Regions from separate parts of the Bradyrhizobium genosp. L genome, predicted to be linked through region 1. Evidence: predicted binding sites of a transcription regulator. Region 1 holds the regulator's gene; each other region holds the start of a gene.
The links. The regulator LexA, encoded in region 1, represses DNA repair genes until DNA is damaged. The targets are predictions, from matches to a motif close to TGTTCNNNNTGTGTTCNG.
Positions count from the first base shown of each region.

Region 2: a site for LexA is predicted at 2,419-2,436, ahead of IC762_RS34325 (DNA recombination protein RmuC). Genes of this name have one in related genera too.
Region 3: a site for LexA is predicted at 2,383-2,400, ahead of recA (recombinase RecA). Genes of this name have one in related genera too.

Region 1 covers NZ_CP061378.1:4,169,699-4,173,836, forward strand. Annotated here, with positions in the region: gene IC762_RS19690 (molybdopterin molybdotransferase MoeA) at 1-1,212, shown strand; gene lexA (transcriptional repressor LexA) at 1,423-2,124, shown strand; gene IC762_RS19700 (hypothetical protein) at 2,364-2,792, shown strand; gene IC762_RS19705 (hypothetical protein) at 2,939-3,157, shown strand; gene IC762_RS19710 (ComEC/Rec2 family competence protein) at 3,154-4,138, opposite strand, start outside.
Region 2 covers NZ_CP061378.1:7,219,726-7,223,863, forward strand. Annotated here, with positions in the region: gene truA (tRNA pseudouridine(38-40) synthase TruA) at 1-697, opposite strand, end outside; gene fmt (methionyl-tRNA formyltransferase) at 697-1,632, opposite strand; gene def (peptide deformylase) at 1,770-2,297, opposite strand; gene IC762_RS34325 (DNA recombination protein RmuC) at 2,468-3,676, shown strand; gene IC762_RS34330 (GIY-YIG nuclease family protein) at 3,756-4,061, shown strand.
Region 3 covers NZ_CP061378.1:4,993,935-4,998,072, forward strand. Annotated here, with positions in the region: gene IC762_RS23865 (hypothetical protein) at 111-1,085, opposite strand; gene recA (recombinase RecA) at 1,190-2,278, opposite strand; gene IC762_RS23875 (hypothetical protein) at 3,159-3,347, shown strand; gene IC762_RS23880 (hypothetical protein) at 3,399-3,629, opposite strand; gene IC762_RS23885 (hypothetical protein) at 3,714-4,001, opposite strand; gene IC762_RS23890 (peptidylprolyl isomerase) at 4,074-4,138, opposite strand, start outside.

The DNA of each region.
Region 1 (4,138 bases):
GTGGCCCTGATGCCGGTTGCCGATGCCCTATCAGCCATTCTCGCCGGCGCCGATCCGCTGGCGGAAGAGATGGTCGCGCTCGATGCCGCCCATGACCGCACCCTGGCACGCGACACAGCGGCCCGGCGTACCCAGCCGCCGCAGCCGATGTCGGCGATGGACGGCTATGCGGTGCGCGCGGCCGATGCGGCCGATCTGTCCGCTCGCCTGAAGGTGATCGGCGAAGTCGCGGCCGGCCGGCCGTTCGCGCGCAGCCTCAGTGCGGGCGAAGCGGTGCGGATCTTCACCGGCGGCGTGATCCCCGACGGCGCCGATGCGGTCATCATCCAGGAAGACACGGCCATCGACGGCGACCACATCACCATCACCGAGGCCGCGACCAGGGGACGGCACATCCGCCCCGCCGGCGTCGACTTCAACGCCGGCGACGTGCTGCTCGCGGCAGGCCAGCGGCTCTCCGACCGCGCGCTGTCGCTGGCCGCCGCCATGAATTATCCGGAACTCGCGGTGCACCGCCGCCCCAAGGTCGCGTTGCTCGCAACCGGCGACGAGCTGGTGATGCCGGGCTCGGAGCCTGGTCCCGGCCAGATCGTCTATTCCAACGGCTATGCGCTGCGGGCGCTGGCGCGCCGCGAGGGCGCCGAAACCATCGATCTCGGGATCGCGGCCGATACCGTGGCGGCGACCACCGCCGGCATCCGCCGTGCACGCGAGGTCGACGCCGATATCCTGGTCACGACCGGCGGAGCATCGGTCGGCGACCATGATCTGGTCAAGCAGTCGCTGGAGGCCGAGGGCGTCGCCATGGCGTTCTGGCGGATCGCAATGCGGCCCGGCAAGCCGATGATGCATGGCCGGCTCGGCACCATGCGGGTGATCGGCCTGCCCGGCAATCCGGTGTCGTCCTATGTCTGCGCCTACCTGTTTCTGGTGCCTTTGATTCGGGCTTTGAGCGGCCGCAAGGTGATTCATCACACTCGCGCGCGCGCCTTGCTCGGCCGCGATCTCGCCGCCAACGACCAGCGCGAGGACTATCTGCGCGCGCGTCTGGAAGAGCGCGACCACGGCACGCTGATCGCAACGCCGGTGATGCAGCAGGACAGCTCGCTGCTGGGAAATCTCGCTGCGGCACGGGCACTTCTGATCCGTCCGCCATTCGCGCCGGCGGCTCTCAAAGGCAGCGCATGCGATATCCTGACACTGCCGGAATGACCCCGCGCGGCAGCGTCGGGTGAGCGCGTTCACCTGAAATTAAGTGGTTGCAGAACATGTATCGAACATATAGTGTCCGTTCATGATTTGTTTCGAGTACTGGTGTCACCAAATGGGAGTCCCTCGTCGCTGGCGCGCATCGTGCTCGCAAGATCGGGGCTCCTGAGGTCTCGGAATCGAACGACGCACTCAACCGGGGGAATACTCGAGATGCTCACGCGCAAACAGTACGAACTTCTGCGTTTCATCAATGAACGTCTGAAAGAGGCCGGCGTGCCCCCCTCCTTCGACGAGATGAAGGATGCGCTCGACCTGCGCTCGAAGTCCGGTATCCACCGCCTCATCACCGCGCTGGAAGAGCGCGGCTTCATCCGCCGGCTGCCGAACCGCGCCCGCGCCATCGAGGTGATCAAGCTCCCCGAATTGGCCGCCGGTGGCGGCAACGGCCGCCGCGGCTTCACGCCGAGCGTCATCGAGGGCACGCTCGGCAAGCGCGCCTCCGCCCCCGTGATCGAGGACGACGGCAACCGCCCGGTCGCCGTCCCGGTGATGGGCCGGATCGCGGCCGGTACCCCGATCGAGGCGCTGCAGACCCGCAGCCACACCATCAGCGTACCGCCCGACATGCTCGGCACCGGCGAGCACTACGCGCTCGAGGTGCGCGGCGACTCGATGGTCGAGGCCGGTATTCTCGACGGCGACATGGCGCTGATCCAGCGCAACGACACCGCCAACACCGGCGACATCGTGGTGGCCTTGATCGACGAGGAGGAAGCCACCCTGAAGCGCTTCCGCCGCCGCGGTGCATCGATCGCGCTGGAGCCGGCCAACACCGCCTATGAAGTGCGCATCCTGCCGCCGAACCGGGTTCGCATCCAGGGCAAGCTGATCGGGCTCTATCGCAAATACTGAGGCCGCGAAGGAACGCGCGACACATCCGACCGTTGCTTGGCAGATAGCGCGACGTGTGAGCTTGCCAGATGCGCCCCGATACCTCTCGTGCGTAGCGCGTTTGTGATCGGGCCGCTCTGCAGCCAGTCGTACAATCGCCAAGAAACGGGGAAACACTCGTTCGCTATCGTCCACTCTGGTAGAGGCCTGCGCCTCAAGGGGAGGCTTTGGGTCGCTACCTCGAACCGAGGAGCCATCCGATGTGTGACTATAGCCTGCACGCGGTGCAATCGCGTCCCGCCGTCGTCGGAGAGACGCTTGTCACCACGACCTTCCGCGGCACGTCGACCCGCGGCTTTGCCTCCGAAAGCGATCTCGCGGTTGCGGTCTGCATGTTGCCCGGCACCGAGCTCGCCTTCACCGAGAACGTCCGCTACGACAGCCGCTGGATCTGGACCAAGACGATCGGCTTCCGTGTCGGCGTGTTCAACGAGATCGAGCCCGATGTGCCGGATCGCCATCACGACGCGGTCGAATTCCCCGACGGCAACCGCGTGCTGGTGACCCAGCTCGTCGAGGGACAGCGCGTCACGGTGCTGCAACTGCCGGCGCTGCCTCAACAGATCGAGCAGAAGCCCAAGGTCGCAGAGCGGCGGCCCTCCGCATTCGCATCGCTGTTTTTGGGTTGAACGCATCGCAGCCGCAGGACGACCATTCCCGCGGCGGGTGACCAAAGCAATTTCAAGCGGCCCCGGACTTCGGGTTCCGGGCCGCGGCCTGAGGAATTGCGTCTGACGACGCGTTGGCGCATCATCGCGCACGGAGGGCGTGCGCGGTGGTCGACAAGGTCACGTGGCAAAAGGCTGGACGCGTCACCGAACCGGGCCGCTACATGTTCCGGTTCGGCTGGCTGACGATCACCGCCGACGACCTCAAGGTCTGGCAGCAGTTTCCCGAAGCCGCCTTCACCCTGGTCAAGAAGCCCGACGCCGGCCCCGATTCCGACGAGTACCATCTCGGCCTGTTCGAGCTGCCCCCGCCCGGCCAGACTTAATCGTCGCCTTGCAGATCGGTCTCGGCGGGTGTCGCATCGACGGGACGGGACGGCTTGTCAGGCGTGCGCAGCAGCGCCTCGCTGTCACCTTCACCGGGAACCGCCGGCGACCAGGGCCGGTCGATGCCACCGGGTTTGACCGCATCGATGGCGAAGCCGCCGCTGACGCGGCGCAGCGTCAGCGCGCCGTGGCGGCGTAGCCGCTCGGCATCGATCACCGAGGCCGCGCAGCCCTGCGGCGCGGGGTGGGCCATGACGATCAGCGCCGCCCGCTCGCAATCGTCGGCCAGCGCATCGGGCCGGTTCGCCAGCGCGACGAAACTGCCGGCGCCAGGAGTGACGCAGCCGCTGGAATCGCAGGAAACGCTCTCGCCGAGCGACGGATCCGCGGCGAAGCGCGCGTCGGCATCGGCCGCGAGCCACTCCTTGACCAAAAAGGCATCCTTCGCGCTGTGCATAAGATGCAGCCGCCCGTCGCCGCCGCGCACCGCGACATTGCGGCCATCGGCGGAGACCAGCACATCCGGCTGCGGCACCCGCACCGCCCAGACCGTCGCCACCACGAGCAGCATCGCACCCGACCAGCGCAGCGGCGTCCGCAACAGCCCGAGCAGGACGAGCCCCGCGCTGGCCAGGATCATCGGTCCGGTGCCGAACGCCGCCATCCGTCCGACCGCGCCCGGCAGTGCGGCGACCCATTGCGTCACCACGATCATCCAGTCGATGCCAATGCCCATGATCGCCCAGAACACGCCGTCGAACCCGAACGGCATTGCGGCAAGCCCGAGCAGGCCCGCGGGCATCACGACCGCCGAGACCACCGGCATCGCCGCCAGGTTGGCGAGCAGTCCGTAGGGCGTGATGCGATGGAAATGGAACGCGGCATAGGGCGTCGTCGCCAGCCCCGCCACCAGCGAGGCCAGCACCAGCACGATGAGCTCACGCCCGCCCCACAGCGCGATCCGCGCGGTCACCGAATGG
Region 2 (4,138 bases), 3.1 Mb from region 1:
CGACCGGGCCGCAGGCGGCGCGGTTGCGGGCGGCGAGTGCGGCGGCGAGGTCGTCGGCACGCCAGCGGCCTTCGCCGACCCATACCAGCGAGCCGACCATCGAACGCACCTGGCTGTGCAGGAACGAGCGCGCCGACGTGACGATGTTGACGGCATCTCCATCGCGCGTGACGTCGAGCTGGTCGAGCGTCTTCTCCGGCGATTTGGCCTGGCACTCGGTGTCGCGGAACGTCGTGAAATCGTGCTTGCCGAGCAGGCGCTGCGCGGCGGCGTGCATCGCCTCCGCATCGAGCACGCGCGGCACGCGCCAGACCCGGCCGATATCGAGTGCAAGATTCGCCCGGGTGTTGGCGATGCGATAGAGATAATGCCGCCTGACCGCCGAGAAGCGCGCCTCGAAATCATCGGGCACGATGTCGGCCGCGAGCACCGCGATCGGATGCGGCCGCAGATGCGCGTTCAGCCCGTCGCGAAAGCGGCCCGGCGGAAACGCCTTTGCGATATCGCAATGCGCGACCTGGCCCCGCGCGTGCACGCCGGCATCGGTGCGACCGGCGCCGTGGACACGAACATCCTCGCCGCAGATCGCCTTCACCGCCGTCTCCAGCGCGCCCTGCACGGTCGGCGCCGTGTCCTGGATCTGCCAGCCGGAGAAGGGCGTGCCGTCATATTCGATGGTGAGCTTGTAGCGCGGCATCAGGCGAGCCGCGCGGGCGGCTTCAGCGGCGTGCCGCGCAGGAAATCAGCCGCCTTCATCGGCTTCGATCCGGCGCGCTGCAGCTCGAGGATCCGGATCGCACCGTCGCCGCAGGCGATCGCAAGATTGTCGTCGAGCACGGCACCGGGCGCGCCGGCGCCACGGGCCAGCTCGCAGCGCAGGATCTTCAGCCGCACCGGCTCGCCCTCGCCCGCGAGCTCGCACCACGCGCCGGGAAACGGCGACAGACCGTGAATGTGGCGCAATACCGCATGCGCCGGCTTGCTCCAGTCGATTCGCGCCTCGGCCTTCTCGATCTTGGCGGCGTAGGTGACGCCGTGCTCGCTCTGCTTCGTGAGCTGCAAGCCGCCGCGGTCCAGGCCGCCCATCGCGCGCACCATCAAATCGGCACCGAGCGGCGCCAGTGCGTCATGCAGGTCGGAGGCCGTCATGTTCTCAGTGATCGGCAGTCGCTCGACCATCGCGACATCGCCGGTGTCGAGCCCGACATCCATCTTCATCACCATCACGCCGCTCTCGGCATCGCCGGCCATGATGGCGCGGTTGATCGGCGCGGCACCGCGCCAGCGCGGCAGCAGCGAGGCATGCAGATTGAAGCAGCCGAGCGAGGGCGTATCGAGGATGGCCTGCGGCAGGATCATGCCGTAGGCAACGACGACCGCCGCATCCGCATCATGCGCGCGAAACTCTTCCAGCGCCTCGGGCGTCTTCAACGTCTTCGGCGTCAGCACGGGAATGCCGAGCCGGCGCGCCTCCTGCTCCACCGGCGTCGGCTGCAATTGCAGGCCGCGCCGCCCGCCCGGCTTCGGCGCGCGGGTGTAGACGGCTGCGACCTCATGGCCGTGCGCCACGAGCTCCAGCAGCGTCGGCACCGCGAAATCTGGCGTGCCCATGAAGATCAGGCGGAGAGACATGCAGTCAATTTCTTCCGGGAGGCCTAAACATCCGTCATGGCCGGGCTTGTCCCGGCCATCCACGTCCTTGGCCCCTCAAGAAGCAAGACGTGGATGCCCGGGTCAAGCCCGGGCATGACGGGCAAACCAAAACGCCGCTATTCCGCCGCGCGCTTGGCGGCCTTCTCGAATTTCTTGAAGACGCGGTCGCGCTTCAGCTTCGACAGATAATCCACGAACAGCACGCCGTTGAGATGGTCGATCTCGTGCTGGATGCAGGTGGCATAAAGCCCTTCCGCATCCTCCTCATGCAGCTTGCCGTCGAGGTCGAGGAATCGGATGCGCACCCGCGCCGGACGCTCGACCTCCTCGTAATATTCGGGGATCGAGAGGCAGCCCTCCTCGTAGACCGAGAGCTCCTCCGAGCGCGCGATGATCTCCGGATTGATGAAGACGCGCGGCTTCGGCGTGGTCTCGCCGTCCTCCTCGCGCTTGGCGAGGTCCATGGTGATCAGCCGCAGCGGCTGCGCGACCTGGATCGCCGCAAGCCCGATGCCGGGCGCGTCGTACATCGTCTCCAGCATGTCGTCGGCAAGCTTGCGGATCTCCGGCGTCACCGCCTCGACAGGCTTCGACACCAGGCGCAGCTGCTTGTCCGGCAGGATGATGATTTCTCTGATGGCCATGCGCGCGATTTAAGCCGCTGGTCTCTGGGGGTCAATGCGCTCCGGAACCGGTTAAGCCGGCCTTAACCATGTTTCTTCAGCCGACGTTAACCACGAAAATTGCGGTTGCATTCGCGATAAATGTTCTCTCTTCGTTCGCCGCAAGCCGCGAATCGGCTACAACGGCCGGCATGAACGAGATTCTTCTCACCATAGGCGAGCTGCCGGTCCGCGTTTCCGATGCGCTGATCGGCCTTGGCGTGCTGGCGCTCGTCCTGCTGCTCACGATCGCCATCATCATCGCCCGTTCAGGCTGCCGCGGCGCGGAACTCGCGATGGCCCAGGCGATCCGCGCCGACGAGCTCGAAGAGCGGCTCGCCGACGTGCTGCGCGCCCAAAGCGAATCTTCAGGCCGGGCCGATGCCATGGCGCAGGCGCTGGCCGGCCGGCAGGCCGAGATGGCGCGGGCGGTCAACGAGCGTCTGGATTCGGTGACCCATCGGGTCGGCCAGTCGATGGAGCAGTCGACCCGCAACACGATGGATTCGCTCCGCGTGCTGCATGAGCGGCTCGGCATCATCGATCACGCCCACAAGAACCTCAACGAGCTCACCACCCAGGTCACGACCTTGCGCGACGTGCTCGCCAACAAGCAGTCGCGCGGCGCGTTCGGCCAGGCCCGGATGGAGGCGATCGTCCAGGACGGCATGCCGAAGGGATCCTACGAATTCCAGCACACGCTGACCTCGGGCAAGCGCCCGGACTGCGTGGTGTTCCTGCCCGACCAACGCCCGCTCTGCATCGACGCCAAATTTCCGCTGGAAGCGATGACCGCGCTGCATGATGCGCGCAGCGACGAGGAGCGCAAATTTGCCAGCCAGCGGCTGCGCGTCGACGTGCTGAAGCATGTCAGCGACATCGCGGAGAAATACCTGATCCCCGGCGAGACCCAGGACACCGCGCTGATGTTCGTGCCCTCGGAATCGGTCTATGCCGAGATCCATGACGGCTTCGACGACGTGATCCAGAAGGCCTATCGCGCCCGCGTCGTGCTGGTGTCGCCCTCGCTGCTGATGCTGGCGATCCAGGTGATGCAGCAGATCCTGAAGGATGCCCGCATCCGCGATGCCGCCGACCAGATCCGCAACGAGGTGATGCATCTCGGCGACGACCTCGGCCGGCTGCGCGATCGCGTGCTCAAGCTGCAGAACCATTTCGGCCAGGTCAACGAGGACGTCAGGCAGATCCTGATCTCCGCCGACAAGATCGAAAAGCGCGCCGGCCGCATCGAGGAGCTCGACTTCAGCAAGGCGGAAGCGCCGATCGAGGTGCCTCGCTTCGTGAAGGGCCCAGCCCCCGACCTGTTCCCCGCCCCGCGCAAGCTGCAAGCGGGGGAATAGTTATCGTCTGCGATCCCCGCCAAATATTCGGTGTCATCGCCCGGCTCGACCGGGCGATCCAGTATTCCAGAGGCGGAAGTTGGGGGCACGGCACTACTACGTTTACATCCTCGCCAGCCGCATTGGCGGCACGCTCTACATCGGCGTGACAAATGATCTCATCCGACGAGTCTGGGAGCACAAGCTGAAACCTATGAAGAGTTTCACTGAAAAATACGACATCGTGAGGCTCGTCTATTTCGAACAGTTCGATGATCCGGAGAATGCGATCCGTCGCGAGAAACGCCTGAAGAAATGGCCTCGCGCATGGAAGATATCCCTGATCGAGAAGGACAATCCGGACTGGATCGATCTTTATCCGGAGATTGCTGCGGGCGGCGGATAGGCCTCTGGGATACTGGGTCGCCCGGTCAAGCCGGGCGATGACACCGTTTTTGTGGCTCGAATCTGCTACCAACTGCT
Region 3 (4,138 bases), 820 kb from region 1:
ACGAGCAGAAACAGCGCAAAGATCATCAGGATTGAATATTTGCGCGTGCGCGTTGCCCGCCCGGTCTGAACAAGAAACATCGCCTGCCCCGCTTCGTTTCTGTGCCGGCGCTACGGTCCCGTGAGCGTGAGATCGGAACGCCAGAGATTGTCGTTGGTGAGATGCGTGCAGCCCCACCAGCGATCGATTGGGTTGTGACGCGAGAAGTCTTCCTTGTGCGCCAGCACTGCCTTGCCGAATTCTGTGACTGACAGGCGGCTGCGCTGATAGGCAGCAAGGCGGTCTCGCAGATTCCCATGGTCGATGACGCGCAACTCATCGTCCAATCCCGATATCGCCGGTCTCGGACCGTGTGCGAGCCCTTCGAGCAGGGTGCCGATTTCCCAGTCGTTGAACACATCGCATTGCCGGAAACCGCGAAGGTAGAACAGCACGTTCGTGCCCATGAACCCTGCCCCGATCAGCTCGAGCAGGCGCATTTCGGTCGCGCCCAGTCCCGACGACGCCCAGGGAAGCTCCTGAAGCAGGTCGAGCAGAGCCGGCCGCAGCAAGGGAAACGCGCTCAGGTCACGCTGGAGCACGTCAAAGCAGGCCTCGGGTGTCGAGGTGCCATACGCCCGCCAGACCTCGCTTGCGGCCGCGACATGCGCCGGTCGGACGTTGACAAGAGGCACCTCCTTCCATCCGGACCACGTCGGTTCGACGGTGATCAGATGGAAGCCGACCAGGCGCAATTCGAGCTTGGCCATCGTCTCCGAATGAGACCGAACATAATCGAGCAGGCAAGCCAGTTGCAATTGATCGTTCGGCTCGGGATCGAACCACAGTTCGATGCGATCGAACGATTCGCAATATTCGATGAAGGTAAGATGCTTCACGGCATCGCGGTCCCGCCGCCGGAGCAGCCAGTCGGACCAGTGATCGCCCGGGTCCTGGTCCAGCCGCACGCCGAAATAAGCATCGAGCTTCTGCGGCAACGGTAACGGCCCCCAGACGAACCGAAACCTAAACGACAGGACGCTCTCAGCCAGCCCCGCGCGCTCCAGGTCGGTACCGGACGAACCTGTCAAAATCAAACGCTTCATCGACTCGCTCACTCAACATCATCAAGCGAAACGGGCACTGAGAACGTCGGCAACTCAACGTCCTCAGCGCCCGCTTGCAGCGACATCGTATCGGCCGCGAGGGCTTACTCGTCGGCAGGCTCCTCGCCTTCGGCGTCACGCTCGGGCGTGCCGGCGAGAATCTGCTCGGAGATCAGTCCGGAATTCTGCCGGATCGCGGCTTCGATCTTGGCGGTGATGTCGGGGTTCGCTTTCAGGAACGCCTTGGAATTCTCGCGGCCCTGGCCGAGCCGCTGGCTGTCATAGGAGAACCAGGCGCCGGACTTCTCGACCAGGCCGGCCTTGACGCCGAGGTCGAGGATCTCGCCCATCTTGGAGACGCCCTCGCCGTACATGATGTCGAACTCGACCTGCTTGAACGGCGGCGCCAGCTTGTTCTTCACCACCTTGACGCGGGTGGTGTTGCCGACCACCTCGTCGCGCTCCTTGATCGCGCCGATCCGGCGGATGTCGAGGCGGACCGAGGCATAAAACTTCAGCGCATTGCCGCCGGTGGTGGTTTCCGGCGAGCCGTACATCACGCCGATCTTCATGCGGATCTGGTTGATGAAGATCACCATGGTGTGGGACTTGTTGATCGAGGCGGTGAGCTTGCGCAGCGCCTGGCTCATCAGGCGCGCCTGCAGGCCCGGCAGCGCGTCGCCCATCTCGCCCTCGAGCTCGGCCTTCGGCACCAGCGCGGCGACCGAATCGATCACCAGCACGTCGATTGCACCCGAACGCACCAGCGTGTCGCAGATCTCCAAGGCCTGCTCGCCGGTGTCGGGCTGCGAGATCAGGAGCTCGTCGATGTTGACGCCGAGCTTGCGGGCATAGACCGGATCGAGCGCGTGCTCGGCGTCGATGAAGGCGCAGATGCCGCCCTTCTTCTGGCCTTCGGCCACCGTGTGCAGCGCCAGCGTGGTTTTCCCCGAGGATTCCGGCCCGTAGATCTCCACGACGCGGCCCTTCGGCAGGCCGCCGACGCCGAGCGCGATATCGAGCCCGAGCGACCCCGACGACACCGTCTCGACGTCCATCGAGCGGTCGTTCTTGCCGAGCTTCATCACCGAGCCCTTGCCGAACTGACGCTCGATCTGGGAGAGCGCAGCTGAGAGCGCCTTGGACTTGTCCATGGAGGATCCTTCGACGATACGCAGGGCAGTGGCAGACATTGGGATGTGCTCCTTATGGCGGGGATTCGCTAGCGGGACAAACGGGTGACGAAGGCCGGATCGTATGCGTTGTTAATTGGGAACGATGTACCATGTTTGTTCTATGTTCGCAATATGTTCTTTCCAACAGGTAAATCCCGTTCACGATAAAGGCCGCCTAAGCCGTGGCCGGCGAAGTCGAATCCCGGCGCTGCTCGCGTCCAATTAAGTCAGTCGTAACCGTGCCTTACTACGTTCTCAGTAGGACTACCGAAGCGGCCGGCGCGATGTTCTCCTGGAATGGATCGACGCCGAAATTGCCGTGGGCTTCGTCGTCCCTGATGGGGTGATCAAAGCCGTGCGCGGGATGACAAGAGTATCGCGATCGCGCCCCGATGCGCCGCTCGCCTTCGGCCTCGGCATCCGAATCGCATCGGCGCTTGTCGCCTGATGCCGCCGATGCCGATGATCATTCAGCGCACCCATGCGTCCGTAGTTCTCCGGGCCAGAACAAAGTTCCGGGCTTGCGGATGGACGTCACCCCCGCTCGGCCTTCTTTCGCGAAATCAGGCAGTTAGAAATAGTTTTCAAGTACGGCCGGCGCTTCCCTGCAAGGGTTCGGCTCCATCCGCATACGACCTTGGTCCCTCTCCTGAGCCCCAAAAAAATTCGTAACCTTCCGCGGAAGAGCTAAGTTCCATCGGTGTTCCCTTAGCAATGACCGATGCTGCAAGGCCGATCGCGCCCTGGCAGTCCGCCGCGAACCGCGATCAGGGTTCACAATAAACTGAGGCCCGAACAGCGGGCAGCATCATATTAGCGTTTGACGTGTTTTAATTATTGATACAACTTTTGGTTTAAAATTCGACTATCGGTTCGAGTCGCCGCGGGGCCTCGATCAATGATCCACAAGGGCATCGAATTCAGCGTCACCGAGATCGTGGCCGGCGTCTGGCAATGGCGCTTCCAGATCGGAACGCGCGTCTACACGGGCAGGACCGAGGCCAAGCTCGATCTTTTGGCGATCCGAAGGGTGCAATTGAAGATCAACCGCGAGCTGAAACGGCTTGGTCAGGGCCGGAACGACTGACGCCCGGATCCGGACGAACTGCGACACCGCATTTGCGTCCTCGTCCCGCTTTCAGTCCGCGGTGGCCAGCCGCCGCATCGTAAATTCGATGTCGCCGCCGGGCAGTTCGCGCCAGCTCTCCACTGCGCTCATATAAGCGGCCTTCGGATAGCGGCTAAGGAACGCGCGGGCCCGTGTGCGAGCCTGGTCACGCGGCAGTGTAAAGGTCTCGCGCAGATAGCCGTCACCGGCCTTCCGCCGAGCGGCCATCCGGCTGGCAAGATCGCGCGGCCGAGACACCATCTGTCGCAACTCCGGACCAACTGACGACGCCCTCCAATATAGGGCCGATGTCGGCGGAATCCGAGTCCGCAGCGATGTGAGCGGCTACTGGCTTTGCTGGGCGGTGCTGCCAGTCTTGGTCTTCGGCTTGGCGGAGGGATGGGCCGCCTGTTTGGGCGGATCGCTGCGCACCGCCCCCCAGGGGTCGGACGACGTCTTGGCGTCTGGAATCTTGCGCAGCGAATCCTTGTAGGCCTTGTCGTTGACCGCGTCCTGGTCCTTCTGCTCCTGGGTCTTGCTCTGGACCTCGGGCATCAGGTTGATGTTGGGCATCTGCGCATAGGCCGGCGCCGACAGCAGCGCCGCAACCGCAACCGCGCATAAAACTCTCATGAGAAGGCTCCCTTGTCTTTGGTCAGGGGTATATCACCGCCGAGCGCGCCTGCCCTAGGCCCCGTCATGTTTCTAGAGATTGTCCGACTTGCAGGATTTCGGCGAGTGCATCCAGTCGTCCCAGATCGGGCCGCACC